DNA from 2 places in the Streptomyces sp. LaBMicrA B280 genome. Region 2 is predicted to be linked to the other one. Evidence: riboswitches for the same ligand, from Rfam matches in the RefSeq annotation. Region 2 holds a riboswitch; the other holds the start of a gene.
What was found. A riboswitch is a leader RNA that binds a small molecule or an ion and turns the genes downstream of it on or off. The one in region 2 is predicted to bind glycine.

Region 1: linked by a shared signal. The riboswitch ahead of gcvT (glycine cleavage system aminomethyltransferase GcvT) and the one ahead of gcvP (aminomethyl-transferring glycine dehydrogenase) in region 2 are both predicted to bind glycine.

Annotation. Positions count from the first base shown of each region.
Region 1 is NZ_JBMJCT010000003.1:98,427-105,354, forward strand. Features, by position in the region: gene ACLF5H_RS02850 (ABC transporter permease) at 1-943, opposite strand, end outside; gene ACLF5H_RS02855 (enhanced serine sensitivity protein SseB C-terminal domain-containing protein) at 1,241-2,053, opposite strand; gene ACLF5H_RS02860 (enhanced serine sensitivity protein SseB) at 2,171-2,956, opposite strand; gene ACLF5H_RS02865 (AAA family ATPase) at 2,999-3,688, opposite strand; glycine riboswitch at 3,867-3,964, shown strand; glycine riboswitch at 3,965-4,077, shown strand; gene gcvT (glycine cleavage system aminomethyltransferase GcvT) at 4,122-5,240, shown strand; gene gcvH (glycine cleavage system protein GcvH) at 5,371-5,748, shown strand; gene glyA (serine hydroxymethyltransferase) at 5,763-6,928, shown strand, end outside.
Region 2 is NZ_JBMJCT010000009.1:7,256-14,183, forward strand. Features, by position in the region: gene ACLF5H_RS08670 (MerR family transcriptional regulator) at 1-354, shown strand, start outside; gene ACLF5H_RS08675 (bifunctional nuclease family protein) at 442-915, shown strand; gene ACLF5H_RS08680 (MerR family transcriptional regulator) at 1,202-1,846, shown strand; partial or broken gene ACLF5H_RS08685 (DNA polymerase IV) at 1,915-3,356, shown strand; gene ACLF5H_RS08690 (PRC-barrel domain-containing protein) at 3,281-3,649, opposite strand; glycine riboswitch at 3,769-3,864, shown strand; gene gcvP (aminomethyl-transferring glycine dehydrogenase) at 4,037-6,922, shown strand.

The sequences.
Region 1 (6,928 bases), on a different contig from region 2:
CGAGGACGGTGATGAAGATGGCGAGGCCGGGCACGATCATGTACTGGGGATCGACCTGGTAGTAGGTGACCGCTTCGCGGAGCATGCCGCCCCAGGAGGCCTGCGGGGGCTGGATGCCCACACCGAGGAAGCTCAGGGACGCCTCGAAGAGGATGTTGGTCGGGATGAGCAGCGTCGAGTAGACGATGATCGGGCCGACCAGGTTCGGCATCAGCTCGCGGAAGAGGATGTACGGGGCCTTGGCGCCCATGCCGCGGGCCGCGTCGACGAACTCGCGCTCGCGCAGGGCCAGGGTCTGGCCGCGCACGATCCGGCCCAGATAGGGCCAGTTGAAGAAGCCGATCACGAAGATGAGCACGCTGAGGTGGAGCGGCAGACCGTTCAGTCCGAAGGCGCCGCCCTGGAGCGTTGCGGAGATCGCGATGGCGAACAGCAGCAACGGGAAGGCGAGGAAGGTGTCCATCAGCCGGCTGATGATCGAGTCGACCCGGCCGCCGTAGTAGCCCGCGATCACGCCCATGATCGCGCCGATCACATTGGACAGGATCGTGGCGCCGAAGGCGACGACCAGCGAGACCCAGGAGCCCTCCAGGATGCGGGTGGCGATGTCCCGGCCGAACTTCGGGTCCACACCGAGCGGGTGGTCCAGGCTCATGCCGCCCAGGCCGCCCTTGGGCAGCGAGGTGTCGGGGACGATCAGGTCCTGGTGGAAGGCGTTGGGGTCGAGGCCGAAGGCGGCCTGCAGGGGGCGCGAGAGGATGGCCAGCAGGATCAGCAGGATCACGATGACGCCGCCGGCCACGGCGACTCTGTCCCGCTTGAAGCGGGTCCAGGCGATCTGGCCCAGGGAACGACCCTCGATCTGCCCCTTGTCGGCTCCCGCGAGCACAGCCTCAGGCTGCGCCTCGGCTGCCGCCCCGGTGGTCTCGATCGGTGCGGTCACGATGTGCGACCCCTCTCGCCGGTGGTGACCGGCCTGCGCTGCCGCGGTTTGCGGCTTTGTCGACTTGCAAGCGAACACGAGTTTGGAAGGCTCGTGGTCTGAGTGGGGAGTCTTCAGCGTCCTTGCGATCACTCGCCAGAGCTGACGGTGAAAGTATGCGCAACCGTGATGCACCGCGGAGGATTCCGTTATCCGGACAGTGGGTAACGACCCCCGGACGTGGGTCAGTTGGGACACAACGCCGTAATGCCGCGGTTCGGGAATTAGGGCGGGAACGGCACCGGAAGCGACGGAACCTCAGTAACCGCCGTGCACCGGCGGATAGCCGTAACCCGGCGCCGGGGCCTGGAGTTGGGGTGCCGGGTGGCCGGCCGGGGCGGCGACGTGGGCCTCGCGGTCGTAGAACGGCCGGGCCTGGGCGCGCATCCACATCACGACCGGGTCGTGGTCGTCGGTCAGCGCGACCGTGGAGACGGGCAGGCCCTCGGGGACGGCGCCGACGGAGCGCTGCATCATCGCGCGCACCGAGTCGACCGCGGCGGGCGAGGTCTCGTACAGGTCCAGACCGATGGCGAGGTACGGCGCCCCGAGCGCGGGCTGCACCCAGGCGCGGCGCAGCGAGCGCAGGGCGGGGGTGCGGTGGGCGTGCTGCGCGAGCAGGGCGTAGAACTGCGGGATCTCGATGCCGGGTTCGGTCAGCCTGAGGGGGCCCGCGGGCTGCCGGTCCAGGCCGGTGGCGATGCGGCGCAGGTCCAGCCAGGGGATGCCGACGCCGCCGCCGGGGGCGTGCGGGTTGAGCCAGAGACCGTAGTGGTCGGGGTAGAGGGTGCGGGCGACGTCCAGGCCGTCGACCACCTCGTACGAGCGGTTCCAGCCGCTGGCGGACAGCTCCTGGGCGGAGGTGACGCACGGCGCGTAGTGGCAGCCGCCGACCTCCATGTCCCCGTACTGGGCGTCCGGGGAGCCGGCCTGGCCGTGCCACAGCAGCATCCAGATCTGGCCGGCGGAGGGGGTGGCGAGCGCGCGAAGCAGGGCCTCGTAGGCGTCGTAGCGTCCGGGCGTGACGTGGCGGAGCGTGTGTTCGACGCTTCCGCTGTGGGTGGCGCTCACCTTGTCATGCCCTTCTTCTCCCTCGTGCCCCGCGTGTGGAGACAGCTTATGCGCCGACGGGCGCGGGGCCCGTTGTCCGTTCGCCCAGGCCGCGGCTGGGGCCCGCCGGGCAGGCACCTAGCGGATGTAGAAGGGTCGGACGCTTGACTTCAGCCATTCGGCCACCGGGTCGTCCGTCACGTCCAGCAGGATCAGGTTGACCGGCCAGGCGGTCGGGATCTGGCCGAGGGCGCGGCCCAGGGCCTCCAGGGGCAGGGCGCGGAAGTCGCCCTCCCACTGGGAGAGTTCCACGCCGACGAACATGACCGGGTCGGCGTTCTCGACGACGGCCAGGCAGCGGCGGGCGGTGATGACCACGCCGGTCGCGGCGAACTCGGCGGACGCGGCGGAGAGGAAGTCGACCGGGTCGTCCTGCCAGTCGGGCTCGAACAGCCGGACGCGGCCGCCGCCGGCGGGGCCGTCCAGCGGGGTGTGTCCGGCGCGGCACAGCTCGGCGACGGCCTCCGGCGGGAGCGGGATGCCGACCGTGCCCCCGGGGTTCACCGCGATGCCCGCCTGCGGGGGCAGGCCGCGGGCGAACTCCACGGCCGGGGCGATGGTGTACGACAGGTGGGAGCCGACGGCCTGGTGGAACTGCTCCTCCGAGCTGAACACCGGCACGTACGCCTGGCCCTCGATGTCCAGGGTGGGCAGGTCCAGCGGGCCGCTGCCGGGTCCGCCGCCGGACGGCAGCGGCACCCAGACGAAGCTGCGGCCGAGGACCTCGATGATCCGGCCGCCCGCCGTGGGTATGCCGAGGGAGGCCGAGAGCACCTCCTCCAGTTCATTGCCGGGCCAACCGCCGTGCGGGTGGGGGTGTGTCTGTGCCGGGAAGTCCGCGGGAACGTCCGCCGGGAAGTCCATCTGCCTACCGCCTGCTGGGAACCACTGCTGGGACCATGAAGGCTAACGGGTACCGGTGACAGAGCCGTACTCCATGAACACGATCCGCTGTACGGCGTCTGCCGCGGCCCGGTCCAGGAGCACCGCGGAGCCGCAGCCCGCGGGCACCTCCCCCCGCCCGACCGCCCCCAGCAGCCGGGCCGTCGTACGCCGGTGGCGGCCGAAGGCGCGGGGGGAGACGGTGCGGCCGCGCTCGCGCTGGCCCGTGCGGGCCGTCTCCTCGGACACGTCCAGCAGGAGCAGGTGCAGGGTGGCGCCGGAGCGGCGGGCGGCGCGGGCCAGCCAGGCGCGCACCCAGGGCTGGGTGCCGCAGTCGTGCACCACCAGGGCGGTCCCCGTGCGCAGGGCGCGGCGCAGCGACCGGTAGTGCGCGGCGCGCACCAGGGGGCGGTAGACGGCGTACGGCAGGAAGCGGGGCAGGCGGGCGGCGAAGCGGGCCCGGGTGTCCTGGGAGTCGACGCGGCGGGCGGTGACCGCGCGGCGCATCAGCGTGGACTTGCCGCTGCCGGGCAGCCCGGTGAGCACCACGATGTCCCGGGGGCCGAAGCGGAGGGTGTCCGGGCCCCGGGCGGCCCGGCCGCGCAGGTCGAGCACGGCGGGCGCGGCGGGCGCGGGGCGGGCGGCCACCCGCTCGTGGGCCGCGGGGCTTCTCGGCGCCGGGATACCGGTCGCGTGCGCCATGGTCCTGTTCACCGTGATCGTCCTCCCCTTGTGGTTCGCAATCTCCATGCCCGGTGGAAGTAAAGGGAAGGTAATGCCCGGTGGGCCACGGGCGGGTGCGCGTACCGCTACGGCTCGGTTACGGATGCGACCCCTGACGGGCGGGGGCGCGACGTGCAATGATGTGGCCGCCAACTGCATACCGGCCGTTTGAATCCGCGCGGGAGAGTCCCCAGCAGGCTTCGCTGGGGCGCCGAAGGAGCAAGTCCCTCCCTTGAATCTCTCAGGCCCCGTTACCGCGCGGGCGAGGCACATCTGAAAAGCGGGCCGCCGTGACGGCTGCCCCACCCAAGGTGCAAACCGTGATCGCCTCCGTGGCGGTCCCGGCGAACCTCTCAGGTTCCGATGACAGATGGGGAGGAACGTTCCTCGCCCCATCCCTGTTGCCCTGGGAGACGACCGACCGATGAGCAGTACCGAACTCCGACACACCGCGCTGGACGCCGTGCACCGCTCGCTCGGTGCGACGATGACCGACTTCGCGGGCTGGGACATGCCGCTCCGCTACGGCTCCGAGCGCGACGAGCACCTGGCCGTGCGGACCAAGGCGGGCCTGTTCGACCTCTCCCACATGGGCGAGATCACCGTCAGGGGCCCCGAGGCCGCCGACTTCCTGAACATGGCCCTGGTCGGCAACATCGCCTCCGTCGGCGTCGGCCGCGCCCGCTACACGATGATCGTGCGGGCCGACGGCGGCATCCTGGACGACCTGATCGTCTACCGGCTCGCCGAGACCGAGTACATGGTCGTCGCCAACGCCTCCAACGCCCAGGTGGTCCTGGACGCGCTGGACGAGCGCTCCGCCGGCCTCGACGTCGAGGTGCGCGACGACCGGGACGCCTACGCCCTGCTCGCGATCCAGGGCCCGGCCTCCCCCGGCATCCTGAAGTCCCTCACCGACGCCGACCTGGACGGTCTGAAGTACTACGCGGGCCTGCCCGGCACCGTCGCCGGCGTCCCCGCGCTGATCGCCCGCACCGGCTACACCGGCGAGGACGGCTTCGAGCTGTTCGTCAAGCCCGAGCACGCCGTCGAGCTGTGGCAGGCGCTGACCAAGGCCGGCGAGGGCGTCGGCCTGGTGCCCTGCGGCCTGTCCTGCCGCGACACGCTGCGCCTGGAGGCGGGCATGCCGCTGTACGGGCACGAGCTGAACACCTCGCTGACCCCCTTCGACGCCGGGCTCGGCCGCGTGGTCAAGTTCGAGAAGGAGGGCGACTTCGTGGGGCGCGCCGCGCTCGTCGAGGCCGCCGAGCGCGCCGCGCAGAACCCCCCGCGGGTCCTGGTCGGCCTGATCGCCGAGGGTCGTCGGGTGCCGCGCGCCGGGTACCCGGTCGTCGCCGGCGGCGAGGTGATCGGCGAGGTCACCTCCGGTGCCCCCTCCCCCACCCTGGGCAAGCCGATCGCCATGGCCTACGTCGAGGCGGCGCACGCGGCGCCCGGCACCGAGGGCGTAGGCGTGGACATCCGCGGCACGCACGAGCCCTACGAGGTCGTCGCGCTGCCGTTCTACAAGCGCCAGAAGTAGACAGCGAGCCCGGTCGCGCCCCCGCCCCCGACGGGCGGGCACGTGACCCTGCGCACATTCGCCCGCCCACCGGCGGCCACCAGCGTCCCCCCGTCATCAGCACTCCCGCGCGTACAGGAGAATTCAGGCCATGAGCAACCCCCAGCAGCTGCGCTACAGCAAGGAGCACGAGTGGCTGTCGGCCGCCGACAACGGCGTCTCGACGGTCGGCATCACCGAGTTCGCGGCCAACGCGCTCGGCGATGTGGTCTACGCCCAGCTCCCCGAGGTCGGCTCCACCGTCGAGGCGGGCGAGACCTGTGGTGAGCTGGAGTCCACCAAGTCGGTCTCCGACCTGTACTCCCCGGTCACCGGCGAGATCACCGCGATCAACGAGAACGTCGTCGACGACCCGTCGCTGGTGAACTCCGAGCCCTTCGAGGGCGGCTGGCTGTTCAAGGTACGCGTCGCGGGCGAGCCGGCCGACCTGCTCTCCGCCGCCGAGTACGACGCCCACATCGCCGGCTGAGGAGTCATAAGCGCATGACTGTCCTGAACACGCCCCTGCACGAGCTGGACCCGGAGATCGCCGCCGCGGTCGACGCCGAGCTGCTCCGCCAGCAGGCCACGCTGGAGATGATCGCGTCCGAGAACTTCGCGCCGCTCGCGGTGATGGAGGCCCAGGGCTCGGTCCTCACCAACAAGTACGCCGAGGGCTACCCGGGCCGCCGCTACTACGGCGGCTGCGAGCACGTCGACGTGGCCGAGCAGATCGCCATCGACCGGGTCAAGGAGCTGTTCGGCGCCGAGTACGCCAATGTGCAGCCCCACTCCGGCGCCTCCGCCAACCAGGCGGCCCTGTTCGCGCTGGCCCAGCCCGGGGACACCATCCTCGGCCTGGACCTGGCGCACGGCGGCCACCTGACCCACGGCATGCGGCTGAACTTCTCCGGCAAGCAGTTCAACGTGGTCGCGTACCACGTGGACGAGGAGAGCGGCCTGGTCGACATGGCCGAGGTCGAGCGGCTCGCCAAGGAGCACCGCCCCAAGGTCATCATCGCGGGCTGGTCCGCGTACCCGCGCGAGCTGGACTTCGCCGAGTTCCGCCGGATCGCCGACGAGGTCGAGGCGTACCTGTGGGTCGACATGGCGCACTTCGCGGGCCTCGTCGCCGCCGGTCTGCACCCGAACCCGGTCGAGCACGCGGACGTGGTCACCTCCACGACGCACAAGACCCTGGGCGGCCCGCGCGGCGGCATCATCCTCGCGAAGAAGGAGTTCGCGAAGAAGCTGAACTCGTCCGTCTTCCCGGGCTTCCAGGGCGGTCCCCTGGAGCACGTGATCGCGGCCAAGGCGGTGTCCTTCAAGGTCGCGGCCTCCGAGGGCTTCAAGGAGCGCCAGCGCCGTACGGTGGACGGTGCCCGTATCCTCGCCGAGCGTCTGACGGCCGAGGACGCCCGCGCCGCCGGGGTCAACGTGCTGTCCGGCGGTACGGACGTGCACCTGATCCTGGTCGACCTGCGCGCCTCCGAGCTGGACGGCCAGCAGGCCGAGGACCGGCTGCACGAGGTCGGCATCACGGTCAACCGCAACGCGGTCCCGAACGACCCGCGTCCCCCGATGGTCACCTCGGGCCTGCGGATCGGCACGCCCGCGCTCGCGACCCGCGGCTTCACGGCCGAGGACTTCGCCGAGGTCGCGGACGTGAT
Region 2 (6,928 bases):
CGCTCCGAGCTGCTGGCCGCCGCGGACATCGGCGAGGCCGAGCTGGAGGAGTGGGAGTCGTACGGGCTCCTGGTGCCCCTGGCCGACGGGACGTACGACGCGGAGGCGGTCACCGTGGCCTCCCTCGTCGCCGAACTGGGGCACTTCGGGATCGAGCCCCGCCATCTGCGGGTGATGAAGGCGGCCGCCGACCGGGAGGCCGGGCTGGTCGAGCAGGTGGTGGCCCCGCTCAAGCGCCACCGCAACCCGCAGACCAGAGCGCTCGCCGAGGCCCGTACGAAAGAGCTTGCGGCGCTCACCGCGAAGCTGCACGCGGCCCTCCTGAAGACCGCCCTCGGAGTGCGTCTTCCCTGATCCGGGGGCGGTCCGGCGGGGGCCGGATCGGGCGGCCGCCGGGGGCCCGACTACCCAAACGTCCCGGGCACGGCCTAGGGTTGCTGTGTGAACGAGCTCGATGTCGTAGGTGTCCGGGTCGAAATGCCCAACAACCAGCCGATCGTGCTCCTGCGCGAAGTGGGAGGCGACCGCTACCTCCCCATCTGGATCGGGCCGGGGGAGGCGACGGCGATCGCCTTCGCCCAGCAGGGCATGGCCCCGGCCAGGCCGCTGACCCACGACCTGTTCAAGGACGTGCTGGAGGCCGTCGGCCAGGAGCTGACCGAAGTACGCATCACCGACCTGCGGGAAGGCGTCTTCTACGCGGAGCTGGTGTTCGCCAGCGGGGTGGAGGTCAGCGCCCGCCCCTCCGACGCCATAGCGCTGGCCCTGCGCACCGGCACGCCGATCTACGGCAGCGACACGGTGCTGGACGACGCGGGGATCGCCATCCCGGACGAGCAGGAGGACGAGGTGGAGAAGTTCCGCGAGTTCCTCGACCAGATCTCGCCCGAGGACTTCGGCACCAGCAGCCAGTGAGGCGGTCGGCGCCCGCGAGCGGCTCATAGGGGCTCTGGCCTGCGCGGCCGGGGCTTTCGGGGGTCGGTCCTGGGCCTCTCGCGGCCGGTTCCCGGGGCAATTGCCACCGGCGATTGAGAGCGTCCTACGGGTCTCCGCGAGGGCATTCGGCTAGCCTTTCCCCGCGGTGGGACACGGGAAACCACTCCTTGGGTGATTATCACTCGGCGTGCCGAGTGTGGCGATCGTTGACGCACCCCTGGTGACTGCCTACCGTCGAGAAGGCAGGTCAAGGACGGAGGTCGGCGTGAGAACCAGCGGCGACGGTACGGCTGGGGGTGCTCCCGTGCGCGGTTACGGGGAGAGCGGTCCGTACCCGGTTCACAGCAGCGCGGTGGATCACGCTCCGCAGCGGCCGACGGCGGTGCCGGGCGGCGAAGGGGCGGCGTCCATGACGTCCGAGGAGATCGGCTACCGCGGGCCCACGGCCTGCGCGGCGGCCGGCATCACCTATCGACAGCTCGACTACTGGGCGCGTACGGGCCTGGTCGAGCCGAGTGTGCGGCCCGCGTACGGATCGGGCACCCAGCGGTTGTACAGCTTCCGGGACGTCGTCGTCCTGAAGATCGTCAAGCGGTTCCTGGACACCGGGGTCTCGCTCCAGAACATCCGCTCGGCCGTGCAGCACCTCCGGGAGCGCGGTTTCTGCGATCTGGAGCGCATGACGCTCATGAGCGACGGCGCGACCGTCTACGAGTGCACCTCGCCCGACGAGGTGCACGCGCTCCTCCAGGGCGGCCAGGGCGTCTTCGGGATCGCGGTCGGCGTGGTCTGGCGGGACGTGGAGAACGCCCTGTCCCAGCTGCACGGCGAGCGCGTCGACACGGGCGAGACGCTGGTCGGGCACAACCCGGCGGACGAACTGGCGCGGCGCCGCAACCGGGCGGTCTGAACCGCCCCTGACCCGACGGGCCGCCGGGCGACGTCGGATTGTCAGTGCCGTGGTGCAGCATCGGAGATGTGAGAAACGCGCCCACGATCCTGCATCTCGACATGGATGCCTTCTACGCCTCGGTGGAGCAGGCGTCCAAGCCGAGCCTGCGCGGGAAGGCGGTCGTGGTCGGCGGGCTCGGACCGCGCGGAGTGGTGGCCACGGCGTCGTACGAGGCGCGGGCCTTCGGAGTGCACTCGGCGATGCCCATGGCCCAGGCGCGGCGGCTGGCGCCCAACGCGGCGTATCTGGTGCCCCGCTTCAGTCTGTACCGGGCGGTCAGCGAGCAGGTGATGACACTGCTGCGAGAGCTGTCGCCGCTGGTGGAGCCGCTGAGCCTGGACGAGGCGTTCGTGGACCTGGCGGCCTCGGACGCGGCGCGGGACGCGGAGTCGGCGCGGCGCGCGGGCGTCCGGCTGCGCGCGGACATCCGTACGGTCACGGGGCTCACCGGGTCGGTGGGGCTCGCCGCGTCCAAGATGCTCGCGAAGATCGCCTCCGAGCGGGCCAAGCCGGACGGCCTGGTGCTCATCGAGCCGGGCACCGAGCGGGCGCTGCTGGGACCGCTGCCGGTGCGGACCCTGCCGGGGGTGGGTCCGGCCACCGGCGACCATCTGCGGCGCGCCGGGATCACGACGGTCGAGGAACTGGCCGAGGCGGGCGAGGACGAACTCGTACGCCTGCTCGGCAAGGCCCATGGGCAGGCGCTGTACGCCATGGCGCTGGCGCGGGACGAGCGGTCGGTGGTGGCCGAGCGGGAGGCCAAGTCCGTGTCGGTGGAGGACACGTACGACGTGGACATCCATGACCGGCTGCGGATCGGCCTGGAGGTACGGCGGCTGGCGGACCGGTGTGTGCGGCGGCTGCGCGATGCGGGGCTGTCCGGGCGGACGATCGTACTGAAGGTGCGGCGGTACGACTTCTCGACGCTGACCCGCTCCGAGACGCTGCGGGGCCCCACGGACGATCCGGCGGTCGTGCGGGAGGCCGCCGAGCGCCTGCTGGAGTCCGTGGACACCACGGGTGGGGTGCGACTGCTCGGTGTCGGTGTCTCCGGGCTCGCCGACTACACCCAGGAGGACCTGTTCGCCCAGGCGTCCTCGCGGGCGGAGCCGGCGCCGGAGGAGGCGGCGGCCGAGCCGGTGGCGATGCCCCGGGAGCCGGTGCTGCCGCACTGGCGGGCGGGCCAGGACGTGCGGCACGCGGAGCACGGGCACGGATGGGTGCAGGGGAGCGGAGTGGGCCGGGTGACGGTGCGCTTCGAGACCCCGCAGTCGCCGCCGGGGCGGATACGCACCTTCCTCGTCACGGACCCCGCGCTGGAACCGGCGGACCCGCTGCCTCTGGTCGTCACGGCACCCGCCCCCTGATGCCGCCCGCCCCTGGCGCCCGGGGTCATGTCTCCTCCGAGCCCGCCAGCTTGCCGAAGGTGTGGTCGGGGGCGGCGTCCGGGGTCACGTCGAGGCCGTAGTGGTGGTAGAGCTGGAGTTCCTGTTCGGGGGAGAGGTGGCGGCCCACGCCGAAGTCGGGGGCGTCCTTGATCAGGGAGCGGTCGAAGGGGACATGGAGGGTGCCCTCGACGAGCTCGCTCGGTTCCAGGGGGACGAACGCGTCGCGGGAGAAGAGGCCGGTGCGTATGGCCGCCCACTCGGGGACACCGGTGGCGTCGTCCAGATACACCTCGTCGATGGTGCCGATCTTGGTGCCCTTGCGGTCGAACGCCTTGCGGCCGATCAGGTTGCGCGGATCGATGTCGGTCTGCACGGTCCCTCTCCCTCCAACTGGTCGCAACTCATCCGTAAGCACTACGAAAGAGCACATTCACTGCCGCGGCCACTTGAGAATCCGGCCATTGACCTCGCTGGTAGTCTGATTGCGGCTGCTGACCCCATGCGGGAGAGTCCTCCGACCCACCTCGGAGGCGCCGAAGGAGCAAATCCTCCCCGGAATCTCTCAGGCTCACGTACCGCATGGACGAGGTCACTCTGGAAAGCAGGGCGGGTGTCGACGGCTTCCGCTCTCACCGACGGTGAAAGCCGGTGCCGTCAAGGTGCCGGTGAAGCTCTCAGGTTGAGATGACAGAGGGGGAGGCCGTCCGGGCACCCGCGCCGTGGTGCCCTTCGAAGGTCGTCAGACCAGGAGGCCTCCGCCATGACCGCCCATCGCATTCCGCTCTCCGAGCTCGAAGCGGGCATCCCCTTCGAACAGCGCCACATCGGGCCCGACCAGGAGGCGCGGGCCAAGATGCTCGCTCAGGTCGGCTACGGCTCCCTGGACGAGCTGACCGCCGCCGCGGTCCCGGATGTCATCAAGAACGCCGACGCCCTCGACCTGCCGGGCGCCAGGACCGAGGCCGAGGTGCTGGCCGAGCTGCGCTCGCTCGCCGACCGCAACCAGGTCCTCGGCTCCATGATCGGCCTGGGTTACCACGGCACCTTCACCCCGCCGGTCATCCTGCGCAACGTCCTGGAGAACCCGGCCTGGTACACGGCCTACACGCCCTACCAGCCGGAGATCTCCCAGGGCCGCCTGGAGGCCCTGCTGAACTTCCAGACCATGGTCGCCGACCTCACCGGTCTGCCCACCTCCGGCGCCTCCCTCCTGGACGAGGGCACGGCCGCCGCCGAGGCCATGGCGCTGTCCCGGCGCATGGGCAAGAACAAGAAGGGTCTCTTCCTGGTCGACGCGGACGCCCTGCCGCAGACCATCGCCGTCATCCAGACCCGCGCCGAGCCGACCGGCGTCGAGGTCGTCGTCGCCGACCTGAGCGCGGGCATCCCGGCCGACATCGCCGCCCGTGACATCAACGGCGTGCTGGTCCAGTACCCCGGCGCCTCCGGTGCCGTACGCGACATCAAGCCGGTGATCGAGCAGGCGCACGAGCTGGGCGCGCTCGTCACCGTCGCCGCCGATCTGCTCGCCCTCACCCTGCTGACCTCCCCGGGCGAGCTGGGCGCGGACATCGCCATCGGCACCACCCAGCGCTTCGGCGTCCCGATGGGCTTCGGCGGCCCGCACGCCGGTTACATGGCGGTGCACGAGAAGTTCGCCCGCAGCCTGCCCGGCCGCCTGGTCGGCGTGTCCGTCGACGCCGACGGCAACAAGGCGTACCGGCTGGCCCTCCAGACCCGTGAGCAGCACATCCGCCGCGAGAAGGCCACCAGCAACATCTGTACCGCGCAGGTGCTGCTCGCCGTCATGGCCGGCATGTACGCCGTCTACCACGGCCCCGAGGGCCTCAAGGCCATCGCCCGGCGCACCCACCGCTACGCGACACTGCTCGCCGAGGGCCTGAAGGCCGGCGGCATCGAGATCACGCACGGCGCCTTCTTCGACACCGTCACCACGCGAGTGCCCGGCAGGGCCGCCGAGATCGTCGCCGCCGCCCGGGACAAGGGCGTCAACCTGCGCCTGGCCGACGCCGACCACGTCTCCCTGGCCTGCGACGAGACCACCACGCGGGCGCAGCTGGAGAGCGTCTGGGCCGCCTTCGGCGTCGAGGCCGACCTGGAGGCGCTGGACGCGGCCGCCGGGGACGCGCTGCCCGAGGCGCTGCTGCGCGGCGACGACTTCCTCGCCCACCCGGTCTTCCACCAGCACCGCTCCGAGACCGCGATGCTGCGCTACCTGCGCAAGCTGTCCGACCGCGACTACGCGCTCGACCGCGGCATGATCCCGCTGGGCTCCTGCACCATGAAGCTCAACGCGACCACCGAGATGGAGCCCATCACCTGGCCCGAGTTCGGCGCGCTGCACCCCTTCGCGCCCGCCGAGCAGGCCGAAGGCTTCCTCACGCTCATCCATGAGCTGGAGGACCGCCTCGCCGAGGTCACCGGCTACGACAAGGTCTCCCTGCAGCCGAACGCCGGTTCCCAGGGCGAGCTGGCCGGTCTGCTGGCCGTCCGCGGCTACCACCGCGCGAACGGCGACGAGCAGCGCACCGTCTGCCTCATCCCGTCCTCCGCGCACGGCACCAACGCGGCCAGTGCCGTGATGGCCGGCATGAAGGTCGTCGTCGTCAAGACGTCCGAGGACGGCGAGATCGACGTCGAGGACCTGCGGGCCAAGATCGAGCAGCACCGCGAGCAGCTGGCCGTGCTGATGATCACCTACCCGTCCACGCACGGTGTGTTCGAGGAGCACGTCGCCGACATCTGCGCCCGGGTGCACGAGGCCGGCGGCCAGGTGTACGTCGACGGCGCGAACCTGAACGCCCTGGTGGGCCTCGCCAAGCCGGGCCACTTCGGCGGTGACGTCTCGCACCTGAACCTGCACAAGACCTTCTGCATCCCGCACGGCGGCGGCGGCCCCGGCGTCGGCCCGGTCGCGGTCCGCTCGCACCTCGCGCCGTACCTGCCCAACCACCCGCTCCAGCCGGCGGCCGGCCCGGAGACGGGCGTCGGACCGGTCTCGGCGGCGCCGTGGGGCTCGGCGGGCATCCTGCCGATCTCGTGGGCGTACGTCCGGCTGATGGGCGGCGAGGGCCTCAAGCGGGCCACCCAGGTGGCCGTGCTCTCCGCGAACTACATCGCCAAGCGCCTGGAGCCGCACTTCCCGGTGCTCTACACCGGCCCCGGCGGCCTGGTCGCGCACGAGTGCATCATCGACCTGCGCCCGCTGACCAAGGCGACCGGCGTCAGCGTGGACGACGTGGCCAAGCGCCTGATCGACTACGGCTTCCACGCCCCGACCATGTCGTTCCCGGTGGCCGGCACGCTGATGATCGAGCCGACCGAGTCGGAGGACATCATCGAGCTGGACCGGTTCTGCGACGCGATGATCGCCATCCGCGCGGAGATCGAGAAGGTCGGCTCCGGCGCGTGGCCCGCCGAGGACAACCCGCTGCACAACGCCCCGCACACCGCGGGCGCGCTCGGCGGCGAGTGGGCGCACTCCTACAGCCGCGAGGAGGCCGTCTTCCCGGCCGGGGTCTCGGTGGCCGACAAGTACTGGCCGCCGGTGCGCCGCATCGACCAGGCCTTCGGTGACCGCAACCTGGTCTGCTCCTGCCCGCCGCTGGACGCGTACGAGGACTGACCGCGT